One region of the Pseudomonas sp. Q12-87 genome, then DNA from elsewhere that is predicted to be linked to it. Evidence: riboswitches for the same ligand, from Rfam matches in the RefSeq annotation. Region 1 holds a riboswitch; the other holds the start of a gene.
The links. Region 1 has a riboswitch for cobalamin ahead of cobO (cob(I)yrinic acid a,c-diamide adenosyltransferase). Riboswitches for the same ligand answer to the same signal wherever they lie in the genome.

Region 1 (7,235 bases):
TGCCGGGATCTACCTGGGTGACAACCAGTTCATCCATTCCAGCAGCCGCCGCAGCGGTGGCGTGCGAATCGACAGCCTGGGCGACACCTACTGGAACAAGACCTTCATCGAAGCCAAGCGCGCCCTCGCGATGGCACCGACTGTGATGACGGCTCGCAAGTAAGCCCACAGTTTGTAAGGCAAACTTAAAGTCTTACTTGAAGTTTGCGACATAGCCGCTAGAATCCATGATCATTGATTGATGGCAATCCGCCTGCGTATTACGCGGGCGGATTTGTTTCCATCTCCACGGCAAAAAAGCCGCATCCAGATCAGGATTGTTCTGCATATGTCGACGTCGGCCCGCCTCGCTCTTGTGTTCCTCGCCGCGCTACTCAGCGCCTGTGCCAGCCGCACCCCGCCGCCTGCGCCGGTGCGGGCTCCGGTGGTCTTTGCCCCCTCGCAACCTTTTTCTCCTGCTGCCGAAGATGTGCTTTTCCGAGCGCTGGGCCTGGTGGGGACGCCGTATCGCTGGGGCGGTAACACGCCGGATTCGGGTTTCGATTGCAGTGGCCTGATCGGCTATGTCTACCGTGATGCGGCAGGTATTACCTTGCCGAGGTCCACCCGCGAGATGATCGGCATGCGCGCCCCGGATGTGGGTAAGGAAGCGCTGCAGACCGGGGACCTGATCTTCTTTGCCACCAACGGCGGTTCCCAGGTCAGCCACGCGGGGATCTATGTCGGTGAAGGCCGTTTTGTCCATGCGCCAGCCACCGGTGGCACGGTCAAGCTCGACAGCTTGTCCAAGGCTTACTGGCAGAAAGCCTATCTGAGCGCCAAGCGGGTGTTGCAGCCGGAGCATCTGGCGCGCAATCCCTGAAAAAGCCGCTACAGAGGCTGAAGTGGCGAGGGAGCTTGCTCCCGCTCGGTTGCGCAGCAATCGCCAGATGCTTGGGGCCGCTTCGCAGCCCAGCGGGAGCGAGCTCCCTCGCCACCGGGCTCATCCTCGAGTCTTCAAGGGTGGGTTATTTTCCCGACACCCGCCAAATCTTGTTCCCCACGTCATCGGCCACCAATAACCCACCCTGTTTATCGATCACCACGCCCACCGGCCGGCCCTGGGCTTTCTCGTCGGCGTTCAGAAATCCAGTGAGCACATCCACCGGTTCACCTGCGGGTTTGCCACCGCTAAAGGGCACGAAAATTACCTTATAACCACTGTGGGGCTTACGGTTCCAGGAGCCGTGCTGGCCGATGAAAGCCCCTTCGGTAAACGGTGCCGGCAAGTGGCTGCCTTCGGCGAAGGTCAGGCCCAGTGAGGCCGTGTGGGGCCCAACTGCGTAATCCGGGGCGATGGCCTTGGCCACCAGGGCCGGGTTTTGCGGCTCGACCCGGACATCGACGTTTTGCCCATAATAGCTATAGGGCCAGCCATAGAAAGCCCCGTCCTTGACCGAGGTGATGTAGTCCGGCACCAGGTCGCTGCCGATCTCATCCCGCTCGTTCACGGCCGTCCACAACGCGCCGCTGCTGGGTTCCCAGGCCAGGCCGTTGGGGTTGCGCAGGCCCGAGGCAAAGATGCGGTGGCTGCCGCTGGCACGGTCCACTTCCCAAATGGCCGCGCGACCTTCTTCAGCCTCGATGCCGTTTTCCGCGACGTTGCTGTTCGAGCCGGTGGTGACATAAAGCTTGCTGCCATCGCGGCTGGCGATGACATTCTTGGTCCAATGGTGGTTGATAGTCCCGCCCGGCAAATCGACGACCTTGGTCGGTTGCGCCTTGATCTGCGTTTCACCGTCTTTGTAGGGAAAGCGGATCAGCCGATCGGTGTCGGCCACGTACAGGTCATTGCCCACCAGGGTCATGCCGAACGGTGAGTTGAGGTTTTCCAGGAACACGGTGCGGGTTTCGGCAATGCCGTCGTGATTGGCATCGCGCAACAGCGTGATGCGATTGGGGCTGGGCACGCCGGCGCCGGCGCGGCCCATGACTTTCTTCATGACCCAGCCACGAATGCCCTTGGAATCGTCCGGTTTGGGCGGGGCGTTGGTCTCGGCCACCAGCACATCGCCATTGGGTAGTACGTAGAGCCAGCGTGGATGATCCAGCCCTTCGGCGAATGCCTCCACTTGGAGGCCCTGGGCCGGGGTTGGCTTGGCGCCTTGGGGCCAACCGACGGCTTCGGCAATATTCACCGTGGGGATCAGGGTCTTGTTCGGTTCGGGCAGTTTCGGCGAGGGGCCGGTGCCATCGGACACTTTCAGGCGGGAAGACTCGCCGCAAGCGACAAGTCCTGCGGCAAGGGTGACGATCAAGAGATGGGATGGCTTGAGCATGCTGGCTTCCCTATGAATGCATGTGGTTATTCATAGAGAAGCGTAGACGCGCGATGGTTCAACTGCGGGTAGGCCAGTTTGCCAGGCAAAACCTTGTGGGAGCGAGTCAGCCGTGGGCCTGTTTGAACAGCACGGCGACGCCTGGGTGATAGTGGCCGGCCTCGTTGCGCAATTTCCGGTAGGCATAGGGAAAGTACCAGGCCACGGCACAGGTGGTTTCCTTCTGCAGGTCGTCGACCATGTCCTGCAGTTCCTCTGGCGTGGCGCTCTGCTGGACTTTTTGCGGCGCGACGAACAGGCAACCCAGTTTCAAGTCGCTGGCATAGCTGATGCGCTTGGCATCGCTGGTGACTTCCAGCAAAGGCTGGGTCAGGTTCAGTTGGTTGACCTTGGGCCAGCGCTGGGTGGCCTGGATAAAGGCGCGTTCCTCCGTGCTGGCGATGACCAGGTCGGCGCTGACGTTGCGTTCGCCTTCCTCGTTCTGCTTGCGGGTCGGGGCGCTTTGCAACGTGACCATCTCGGCCATCCAGGCGGCGGCCGACAACAGGCCGAGGTTGGTCCTTTCATCGAACCAGTAGGGCGTGTCGTTATCGCCGCGCACGGCGTTGTAGCGGTCGATACAGTCAAACCAGCGTTCCAGCACTGGACGCAGGAATTCCAGTTTTGGGTTGCTGATGATCATGCCTTGCATAACCTTGCCCTCTTGTTCTTGTGATATCGGGTCGTAGTGTCTCTTTGATATCACTTCCGCCAGCGTGACACAAGATTGGCGTCATTCCATTGATCCCGGCCAATAATCGGCGCTGGGCCTGTGGCAGCTTTAATTGACGCTCCACCCCCAACCCTCTAACCTTCGCGGCTTGTTTCAGGTGCTCTGTGGCCTCGGTCGACAGAGTGAAACAGGGAAGCCGGTGAGTGCACACGAACCCGGCGCTGCCCCCGCAACGGTAAATGAGTCAACGCTGCGCCTACGCCACTGTGTCGCGGACATGGGAAGGCGCGCAGCTCGGCATCCCGCCGCTCATGAGCCCGGAGACCGGCCTGACTCATCCAACGGCATCACGGTGGGCGATGCCAGGCTTGCTGCCGTCTTTTTTTGTGCCCGCCCGCCGTTATCCAATCCCAACGGAGAGCTCCCCCATGACCGATACGTCTGATCGCGACGAACGCCACCTGGCGCGCATGCTGCGCAAAAAAGCCGTGATCGACGAGCGCATCGCCAATTCGCCGAACGAATGCGGCCTGTTGCTGGTGCTGACCGGTAACGGCAAGGGCAAGAGCAGCTCGGCGTTCGGCATGCTGGCGCGGTCCATGGGGCATGGCATGCAATGCGGCGTGGTGCAGTTCATCAAGGGGCGCAACAGCACCGGTGAGGAGTTGTTTTTCCGGCGCTTCCCGGAACAGGTGCATTTTCATGTCATGGGTGAAGGCTTCACCTGGGAAACCCAGGACCGCCAGCGTGACATCGCCGCCGCCGAAGCGGCCTGGGCGGTATCGCGGCAATTGCTGAGCGACCCAAGCATCGGCCTGGTGGTGCTCGACGAACTCAACATCGCCCTCAAGCACGGTTACCTCGACCTCGATCAGGTCTTGAGCGACTTGCAGGCCCGTCCGCCGATGCAGCACGTGGTGGTGACTGGGCGCGGTGCCAAGGTGGAAATGATCGAATTGGCCGACACGGTGACTGAAATGGGCATGATCAAGCATGCGTTCCAGGCCGGAATCAAGGCGCAGAAAGGCGTCGAATTGTGAGTGATGCTTCCCTGGCGAACCGCCAATGCCCGGCGGTGCTGATCGCGGCGCCTGCCTCGGGGCAAGGCAAGACCACCGTCACCGCCGCACTGGCCCGCTTGCACCGCAAACAGGGACGCAAGGTGCGTGTCTTCAAGTGCGGCCCGGATTTCCTCGACCCGATGATTCTGGAGCGGGCCAGCGGCGCGCCGGTCTATCAATTGGACATGTGGATGGTTGGCGAGCAGGAAAGTCGCCGACTATTGTGGGAAGCCGCCGGCGAAGCGGACCTGATCCTGATCGAAGGGGTGATGGGGCTGTTCGACGGCACTCCGTCCAGCGCTGATCTGGCGCGACATTTTGGCGTCCCGGTGCTGGCGGTGATCGATGGCACGGCCATGGCCCAAACCTTCGGCGCCCTGGCTTTGGGCCTGGCGCGTTATCAAGCTGACTTGCCATTCGCCGGGGTCTTGGCCAACCGGGTCGGCACCTTGCGCCATGCACAGTTGCTCGAAGGCAGCCTGACCGAAGGCTTGCGCTGGTACGGCGCGTTGTCCCGGGAAACCGGCATCGAATTGCCCAGCCGTCATCTCGGGTTGGTGCAGGCCAGCGAGTTGAACGACCTCGACCTGCGCCTCGACGCGGCAGCCGATGCGTTGGCCGGCAGTTGCGAAGTGGCGCTGCCGCCCGCGGTCGAATTCGCCGCCCCCGAAGTGATCACCGCGCAGCCATGGCTCGACGGTGTGCGCATCGCCGTGGCCCGGGACGAAGCGTTTGCCTTCACCTATGGCGCGAGCCTGGATCTGCTGCGGGCGATGGGCGCGCAGTTGAGCTTTTTCTCGCCGATCCATGACAGCGCATTACCCGAAGCCGATAGCCTGTATCTGCCTGGCGGCTACCCAGAACTGCACCACGTGGCGCTGGCCGGTAACGCACCGATGCTGGCGGCGATCCGTGCCCATCATGCAGCGGATAAACCCTTGCTCGCCGAATGTGGCGGCATGTTGTATCTGCTCGATTCCCTGACCGACGTCGAGGGCACCCGCGCCGAACTGCTGGGCTTGCTCGCCGGCGATGCGCAGATGCAAAAGCGTCTGGCGGCCCTGGCCCTGCAAGCAGTGGATCTGCCGGAAGGCACCTTGCGTGGGCACACTTATCATCATTCGCTGACCAGCACCGAGCTTGAGCCGATTGCCCGTGGCCATAGCCCTAATGGCGGGCGTGGCGCAGAGGCGGTTTTCCGGCAAGGGCGAATGACGGCTTCTTATGTGCATTTTTATTTTCCATCCAATCCCAGGGCGATTGCCGCGCTGTTTGCGCCTGACCTCGAGGCCGCCTTCGCGAGCAGGCTCGCTCCCACAAGGGACCCTGTGATCTCAAGTGCAACGCAATCCAGTGTGGGAGCGAGCTTGCTCGCGAAGCGGCCATGACCGACAACGCCTTCCCCCAGGCCGAACGCGACGCGGTCTACCGCGCCATCGCCGAACGCCGTGACATGCGCCACTTCACCGGCGGCACGGTTGAACCGGCCTTGCTGCGCCGATTGCTGGAGGCCGCGCACCAGGCACCCAGCGTAGGGCTGATGCAACCGTGGCGGTTTATCCGCATCAGCGACCGGGTTTTACGCGCAAACATCCAGCAGTTGGTGGAAGAAGAACGCATCCGCACCGCCGAGGCCTTGGGCGAGCGCAGCGATGAGTTCATGAAGCTCAAGGTCGAAGGCATCAACGACTGCGCCGAAGTGCTGGTGGCGGCGTTGATGGATGACCGCGAGCGGCACATCTTCGGTCGCCGGACGTTGCCGGAAATGGACCTGGCCTCGCTGTCCTGTGCGATCCAGAACCTATGGCTGGCCGCCCGCGTTGAAGGGCTGGGAATGGGCTGGGTGTCTCTGTTCGAACCCCAGGCCCTGGCTGACCTGCTGGGCCTGCCCGCCGGCGCCAAGCCGCTGGCGATATTGTGCCTCGGCCCGGTCGAAGGTTTTTATCCGGCGCCAATGCTCGCGTTGGAAGGCTGGGCGCAGCCGCGTTCGCTGAATGAGTTGCTCTATGAAAACCATTGGGGAGTGCGCCCATGAGCGTCGCGTTGCTCAGTGTCGCTGCGGTGGCGCTGGATGCGTTGCTGGGCGAGCCCCGGCGTTGGCATCCATTGGTAGCATTCGGCGGTTTTGCCGAACGCATCGAACAACGCTTCAACGCCGGCGGACGTGGCTGGCGCAGTCATGGCGTGACGGCATGGATCATCACCGTGCTGCCGCTGACCTTGCTCGCCACAGCCTTATCCTGGGCGCCGATGGTTGGGTGGTTGGTGGAGATTCTCGCACTGTACTGCGCCCTCGGCCTGCGCAGCCTCGGCGAACACGTCGAGCCGGTGGCACGGGCGCTGCGCGGCGGGGATCTGGACGAAGCACGCAAGCGTGTCGGTTACCTGGTCAGCCGCGAAACCGCGGAACTGGACGAAACCGCCGTGGCTCGCGCCGCCACCGAATCGGTGCTGGAGAACGGCAGCGATGCGGTGTTCGCCGCGCTGTTCTGGTTTGCGGTGGCCGGCGCGCCTGGCGTGGTGCTGTATCGCTTGAGCAATACCCTCGACGCCATGTGGGGTTACCGCAACGAACGTTTCGAACGCTTCGGCTGGGCGGCGGCCAAGATCGACGATGTGCTCAATTACATCCCTGCGCGCCTGGTGGCGTTGACCTACGCGTTGCTCGGCAAAACCCGCCTGGCGTTCAAGTGCTGGCGCACCCAGGGTCCGACCTGGGACAGCCCCAATGCCGGGCCGGTCATGGCCGCCGGTGCTGGTGCGTTGGGTGTCGAGTTGGGCGGGGCGGCGGTTTACCACGGTGAACTGCACCAACGTCCGCCGCTGGGCGAAGGCGTGCCGGCGAGCGCGGACTCCATTGATCGCGGCTGGCAATTGGTCCAGCGCGGCGTATGGTTGTGGTTGCTGATTCTCTGCCTGGGAGCTGAGTTTTATGCTTGAGCACGGCGGACGCTTGCGCAACGCGGCCTTGCAATACGGCATTGCCGAAGCCGATTGGCTGGATCTGTCCAGCGGCCTGGCACCCTGGCCGTTCGATGTCCCGACGATACCGTTGCGCGCCTGGGCACGCCTGCCGGAAACCGATGACGGACTGGAGCACGCCGCCTGCGATTATTACGGCGCGGCGCAGGTATTGCCGGTGGC
Region 2 (7,235 bases), on a different contig from region 1:
CGGCCAGCTGACCATCAAGGCCCCGAACGCCAAGGTGCCGATGGTCAACGCCGACAGCCCGGTCAACGAGCGCATCAATTATTACCTGCAAACCGAAATCAACCCGGGGCTGGCCAGCCACGGCGGCCAGGTTTCGCTGATCGACGTGGTGGAAGACGGCATCGCCGTGCTCCAGTTCGGCGGCGGCTGCCAGGGCTGCGGCCAGGCCGACGTGACTCTCAAGGAAGGCATCGAGCGCACCTTGCTCGAACGCATCCCGGAGCTCAAGGGCGTGCGCGACGTGACCGACCATACGCAGAAAGAAAACGCCTACTACTGATAGGTGTTCGCTGTGGCGAGGGAGCTTGCTCCCGCTCGATTGCGAAGCAATCGCAAGGCAACCGATGTGCTTTTCGTGATGAGCGCGTGGGTTGCTGGGGGTCCGCTTTGCGGACCAGCGGGAGCAAGCTCCCTCGCCACAATTACTTGAGCATCCGTCAGATCGAGTCAGGGTCTGTAGAGATGCGCATGCCCGGCTCGGTACAGCGATGATTCGCTGAATACATCATTACCCAGTACACGCCCCACCAGGATCAACGCCGTTCGGCGAAACCCCTTGACCTGTACCTTCGCGGCAATATCAGCCAGCGTTCCCATCACCCAATCCTGATCGGGCCATGTCGCCCGGTGAATCACTGCAATCGGACAATCCACGCCGTAGTGGGGCAGCAATTCATCGACGATTTTTTCAAGATGATTGACCCCCAGGTGAATCGCCATGGTCGCCCCATGTTGCGCCAAACTGTTCAGTTCTTCTCCGACGGGCATCGCAGTCTTGTCGGCGTAGCGGGTGAGGATCAGGCTTTGGGAAATGTCCGGCAGGGTCAATTCCGCACCGAGCAGGGCGGCGCAGGCTGAGGTTGCGGTCACGCCCGGGATGATCTCGAAAGGGATATCCAGCTCCCGCAGGCAACGAATCTGCTCGCCGATGGCGCCGTACAGGCTCGGGTCGCCGGAATGCACCCGGGCCACGTCCAGGCCTTTGCGATGCGCGTTATTGATCAATTCGATAATTTGTTCCAGGTGCAGCTCGGCGCTGTTGATCACCTGTTCAGCGCAATGGCCCTCAAGCACGGCAGCCGGCACCAGGGAGCCGGCGTAGATAATCACCGAGCAGCTGCGAATCAGCCGCTGGCCTTTGACGGTAATCAGTTCCGGGTCGCCGGGGCCGGCGCCGATGAAGTAAACGGTCATGACCGGTTCCTGTAGCGGGTGATTGAGCATCGTTCAAATGAACAGCGCTCATGATCCTGAGGGACGAATTATCGGGAATTACCAGACTTGCGCCAATGCCAGCGTCACCTTAAGGGCTTTCTGTCGAGTAACCAGCAACGTTGCGGGCATCGCGCCCATCTGATCGGCCAGGGCCAGGGAGGCGCTTTCGGCGATGCCATGGCAGCCGGTGCGCTGGAAGGCGATCTCGGAGCGGTGACTGAGGCGCTCTTGATAGGCACTCAACTGCTCGACACTGAAACAAATCAGCGGCAGTGCCAGTTGGCTGGCCAATTCCAGCAGGGCCGGTTCGTCACGCTTGAGGTCGATACTGGCCAGGGCCTGCACCTGCGCCAGCGCAATGCCATGGGCCAGCAGCGTTTGGTCGAGCAATGCCCGCAGCGCACTGACCGGACTGCCGCGCTGGCAGCCCAGGCCGGCCACCAGCATTGGGCCGATGCTCATGCGTCGTGATGGGTTTGGCCGTGACGGCGGAACAGCCAGGCGCTGATAACGCCCAAGGCCAGCCAGAACGCGGCGTTGGTCACTTGCGAGGCGATCTTGAACTGACTTTCAAGGGCTTCGGGGGCGAGCGTCGAGTGGACTTCCGGCTGTGGTGCGCCGATGACATGGGGCACCAGCAATGTCGCCAGGCCCAGCAGCTTGAGCAGCCAGTGCCTGCCGAAGGCGATCAGGGCGATGCCCACTGCCGTAGACGCCGCGGTACCGATCCACCACATTTGCCGTTGGGCCAGGTCCGCCGCGGCGGTGCCGGGCAGTTCCGGTGGAAGACCAAGGGTTGGCGCCAGCACGAACGTGGCATAACCGGCCAGTCCCCAGAGCAAGCCTTGGGAGGTGCGAGTCGGCGCACGCAAGGTGTACAGGCCCGCCAGCATCAGCGCGAAACCCACCGCGACCACCAGGTTGCCGCCCGTGGTGGACAGCACGCGCTGCCAGCCGTCCTGCGGCTCCCAGGCCTCGGCATCATGGGTGTGGGCAGCGCCGTCGGCGTGTTCATGGACTTCGGCCGTCGGGGCCTTCTCAAAGGTCTCGGCCTGGAGAATCAGCGGCGATACCCAGAAACTTTGCAGCAGGGTCAGCAGCAGGGCGGCCAGCAATCCGCTGAAGCCTGCGGTCCGGGCGATACGCTTGATCATGTCGTCAGGCCTCAATGGCACGGAAAGGCGGCGCTGTGACGGGTGTCGTGGGCGGCGTTGTGCACGGCTTCGATATGGGAGAAACCAGCGAAATAGACCAGCCCGGCGCCCAGGATCGAAGCAAGGATCGCCGCACTCAGGCGTTGGCTCAGGGTAGTGGTGCTGCTGGTGGAGCGGGCGGTGCTGCTGATGATGGTCGACATGGCGCTTCCCTCTGTTCTCGTTCAGCGGGTGATTGGAGCGCAATGAAAACCCGGGCGATGAACACCCAGGGTTCGAACAGCGCCCGCCCACCGCGGGTTTGTTGATGCATGAGTCATGGGCCGGTCTCCGGGCTCGCGAGGGGCGGGGCTTGCGCCTGGCCTGCAAGCGTCTCCTTCCCATGTCCTGGGACACAGTGGTTCAGACGCTTCGCTCGCTTACCGTTGCGGGGGCAGCACCGGACTGACGTGGCCTTGGAGTAAAGCACACGATTCACCGGTTTCCCGTTTCACCCTGTGAAGGGCACCCGTAACAAGTGGTTTGTGTAGCGGGTTCTGTTAGCCCAACTTCGGCGCCAGAAATCCATATCCTGCGTTGCTGTTCCTCGCCATAGCGGGCTATGACTCGTCACAGCGCCTTGGCTATGGACTTCCGGCATCCGAATTTGAGCTAACAGAACCCGCTACGCAAACCATGCACAGGAGAGCATGGGCGAGGGCGGGGCGTCAATTGGCATGGGTTCACAGGCTCAAACCGAGTTGTGCCCTTCGCGAGCAAGCCCGCTCCCACATGGGATCGTTGCCGAATCCAAAATTTGAGGCCAACGTAGATCCAATGTGGGAGCGGGCTTGCTCGCGAAAGCGGCAGCACTGGCACCGAAGAACCCTCTGGAGATTGACCCGCACCCACACCCTGCGTAGCCTTGCGCCTTCGAGGTTCTTCGGCCTGCGCCGAAGCTAAGAAGGGAACGCGGTCCAAGCCGCGGCTGCCCCCGCAACTGTGAACGGTGAGGTTTCTGCAAGGCCACTGTGCTAGTCCTTTTCAAAAGGCGCACGGGAAGGCGCAGCGATTGCCAGTCGAACGACTGGCCCACCGTCAGCCAGGAGACCTGCCTCGAGACAGATTCTCACTACAACCGGGCGGGGTGATCCGGTGGCGAAATCTTCCGCGCACGCCTGTGCCAGCGGTTGTCGTCCCGTTTGCCCGCCACCTTGCCAAAGGGCATCCGATGAAAACACTGGCCAAGCTCCCCGTCACCATCGTTACCGGTTTCCTCGGCTCGGGTAAAACCACCTTGCTGCGGCACATGCTCGACAATGCCCAGGGCCGGCGTATCGCCGTCATCGTCAACGAATTCGGCGAGCTGGGCATCGACGGCGAGATCCTCAAGCAGTGCTCCATCGGTTGCACCGAAGAAGAGGCCAACGGTCGTGTCTACGAGCTGGCCAACGGTTGCCTGTGTTGCACGGTGCAGGAAGAGTTCTTCCCGGTGATGCGCGAGCTGGTAGCGCGGCGCGGCGACCTCGACCACATCCTGATCGAAACCTCCGGCCTGGCCCTGCCCAAGCCGCTGGTCCAGGCCTTCCAATGGCCGGAAATCCGTAGCGCCTGCACGGTCGATGCGGTGATCACCGTGGTCGACAGTCCGGCCGTGGCCGCCGGCACCTTCGCTGCGTTCCCCGACCAGGTCGATGCCCAGCGCAAACTCGATCCGAACCTGGACCATGAATCACCGCTGCATGAATTGTTCGCCGATCAGCTGGCGAGCGCCGACCTGGTGATCCTCAACAAAGCCGACCTGATCAGCCCTGAAGACCTGGCGAAAGTACGCCTGGAAGTCGCCGAAGAGCTGCCACCGGCGGTCAAGGTCATCGAAGCCAGCAGCGGTCGCCTGCCGCTGGACGTGCTGATCGGTCTGGGCGCCGGCTCCGAAGAACACATCGACGGTCGCCACAGCCATCACGATCATCACCATGACGGCGACGATGACGACCATGACCATGACCATGACGCTTTCGATTCGATTTCCATCGAACTGCCCCAGGCCGACGAAAGCCAGTTACTGGACGCGCTGACGCAACTGGTGGTCCAGCACGGCGTGTTGCGGGTCAAGGGTTTCGCGGCGATCCCGAACAAGCCGATGCGCCTGTTGATCCAGGGTGTCGGCACGCGCTTTGACAAGCATTTCGACCGTCAGTGGGGCGCCGAGGAAGCACGAGTGACCCGCCTGGTGCTGATCGGCCAGGCGCTGGACGCCGCGTTGCTTGAAGCGCAACTGCGCGCCGCCCTCAGCGCCTAAGCCATGCACCTGCTCAGGACCCAGCCCGGCGGTTTCGTGTCGGATGACAACATAGCCGACCTGGGGCAAACCCCCGCCGAGCTGGTGATCCTGTGCAGCGGCGATTCCAGCCTGGCGCTGCTGGCCGAGGCGGCCAAGCAGTTGCCTGGTGACTATCCGGAATTTCGCCTCGCCAACCCGATGCAAGTGCAAAACCACGCCTCGGTGGACCTGTACTTCGACGACGTGCTGCGTCATGCCAAGGTCATTCTGTTGTCACTGCATGGCGGCATCGGTTATTGGCGCTACGGCATTGAACGCCTGATGGAACTGGCCGGGCGTGGCGTGAAGCTGATCCTGATACCGGGGGACGATCGTCCCGACCCGGAACTCAGCGACCTGAGCAACGTGCCCTTCGAGGACCGCGACCGGCTCTGGCAGTTTCTGCGTCAGGGTGGGTTGGGCAATGCCCTGGACCTGTTTCACAATGTGGGCAGCCAATGGTTTGGCCGCGATTACGCCTGGGCCGAGCCGCAAACGCTGCCGCGCACAGCGATCTACCACCCGGGGAAAACCAACGCCAGCCTTGGCGATTGGCAAGCCGACTGGCAGGCCGAACAACCGGTGGCGGCGGTGCTGTTCTATCGCTCGCACTTGCAAGCGGCGAACACCGCGTTCGTCGATGTGTTCTGCCAGCGGCTGCAAGCGGCGGGGCTCAATCCGCTGCCGATTGCCGTGGCCAGCCTCAAGGAGCCCGGTTGCCTAGCCTTGGTCGAAGATTGGCTGGATGAAGTCGCAGCCGGGGTGATCCTCAACACCACCGGCTTCGCCCAGTCCAGCCCGGAAGCCCCGCACCTGCGGCCGTTTCGCCGCGACATCCCGGTGATCCAGGCGATCTGCGCCCAGGACAACGAACCGGGCTGGCGTGCCAGCGAACAAGGCTTGGGACCGCGGGACCTGGCGATGCACATTGCCTTGCCGGAGCTGGACGGGCGGATCATCAGTCGGCCCATCAGCTTCAAGGACCTGGCCTGGCGCAGCGAGCGCAGCCAGAGCGATGTGGTCTGCTACCGGGCCGTGCCGGAACGCATGGATTTTGTCGCCGAACTGGCGCGGCGCTGGACCACGTTGGCGCGTTTGCCCAACGCCGAAAAGCGTGTGGCGCTGATCCTCGCCAACTACCCGACCCGGGACGGGCGCATCGGCAACGGCGTTGGCCTGGATACCCCGGCGGCGGCGCTGAATATCCTGCGCGCCATGCAGACCGAGGGCTATCTACTGCCGGCTGAATTGCCTGGGAGCGGCACCGCGTTGATCCAGCAATTGCTCGGCGGGGTCAGCAACGACCTGGACAGCCTCGACCTGCGGCCGTGTCACCAGAGCCTGGCCCTGGAAGCCTACCAGGCCATGTTCGACGCGCTGCCCGAGGGCAACCGCCAAGCGGTGCTCGAACGCTGGGGGGGGGCCGAGAAAGATCCCATGTTCCGTGACGGCCGCCTGATGGTCGCCGGCCTGCGCCTGGGCCTGACATTCGTCGGGATCCAGCCGGCCCGGGGTTATCAAGTCGATCCGAGTGCGGTGTACCACGACCCGGACCTGGTCCCGCCCCACGGTTATCTGGCGTTCTATTTCTGGTTGCGCAACACCTATGGCGCCCATGCAGTCATCCACGTCGGCAAGCATGGCAACCTCGAATGGCTGCCGGGCAAGGGCGTCGGGCTGTCGGAAAATTGCTGGCCGGACGCGCTGCTGGGACCGCTGCCGAACATCTATCCGTTCATCGTCAACGACCCGGGCGAGGGCGCCCAGGCCAAGCGCCGCACCCAGGCGGTGATTATCGACCACCTGATGCCGCCGCTGACCCGCGCCGAAACCTACGGGCCGCTGCGTAACCTCGAACTGTTGGCGGACGAATATTACGAGGCGCAATTGCTCGATCCGCGCCGTGCCCGAGAGCTGCAACGGGACATCCTCAACCTGGTGCGCGAGACGCACATCGACCGCGAGTTGCAACTCGACGCCGCCCTCAATAGCGACGCCGACGCGGCGATCTGGCTGCCGCGCCTGGACACCTACCTGTGCGATTTGAAGGAGTCGCAGATCCGCGATGGCCTGCACATTTTCGGCGAATCGCCCAACGGACGGCTGCGCATCGACACCTTGCTGGCGTTGTTGCGCATTCCCCGTGGCGATGGCAAGGGCGCGCAATCGAGCCTGCTGCGAGCGTTGGCCAAGGCGTTCGGGCTGGGTTTCGATCCGCTGGATTGCGCATTGGCCGAACCTTGGGCCGCAGACTGTCCCGAGGCCTTGCGCCGAATCAGCGACGAGCCTTGGCGCACTGCCGGCGATACCCGCGAGCGTCTGGAGTTGTTCGCCGCGCGGTTGATCGAGCAAGCGCTCAGCGATGAGGTGCCGCAACTTGACGCGCCGGGCTGGGAGACGGTGGGCAGCATCATCGACAACCTGCGCACCGTCGTGGCGCCGCGCTTGGACGCCTGTGGTCCGGCTGAGATGCGCGGCTTGCTCGATGCGCTGGGCGGGCGCTTCGTGCCGGCTGGCCCCAGTGG

Region 2: another riboswitch for cobalamin. It lies ahead of AD663_RS16415 (CbtB-domain containing protein); the one in region 1 lies ahead of cobO (cob(I)yrinic acid a,c-diamide adenosyltransferase).

The regions. Positions count from the first base shown of each region.
Region 1 is NZ_LHVI01000010.1:317,307-324,541, forward strand. It holds gene AD663_RS06300 (C40 family peptidase) at 1-163, shown strand, start outside; gene AD663_RS06305 (C40 family peptidase) at 329-862, shown strand; gene AD663_RS06310 (sorbosone dehydrogenase family protein) at 1,008-2,318, opposite strand; gene AD663_RS06315 (hypothetical protein) at 2,425-3,009, opposite strand; cobalamin riboswitch at 3,169-3,378, shown strand; gene cobO (cob(I)yrinic acid a,c-diamide adenosyltransferase) at 3,459-4,070, shown strand; gene AD663_RS06325 (cobyrinate a,c-diamide synthase) at 4,067-5,479, shown strand; gene bluB (5,6-dimethylbenzimidazole synthase) at 5,476-6,126, shown strand; gene cbiB (adenosylcobinamide-phosphate synthase CbiB) at 6,123-7,031, shown strand; gene cobD (threonine-phosphate decarboxylase CobD) at 7,024-7,235, shown strand, end outside.
Region 2 is NZ_LHVI01000022.1:222,044-229,278, reverse strand. It holds gene nfuA (Fe-S biogenesis protein NfuA) at 1-319, shown strand, start outside; gene cobM (precorrin-4 C(11)-methyltransferase) at 487-1,233, opposite strand; gene AD663_RS16425 (cobalamin biosynthesis protein) at 1,312-1,716, opposite strand; gene AD663_RS16420 (CbtA family protein) at 1,713-2,408, opposite strand; gene AD663_RS16415 (CbtB-domain containing protein) at 2,420-2,611, opposite strand; cobalamin riboswitch at 2,712-2,935, opposite strand; cobalamin riboswitch at 3,307-3,521, shown strand; gene cobW (cobalamin biosynthesis protein CobW) at 3,619-4,689, shown strand; gene cobN (cobaltochelatase subunit CobN) at 4,693-7,235, shown strand, end outside.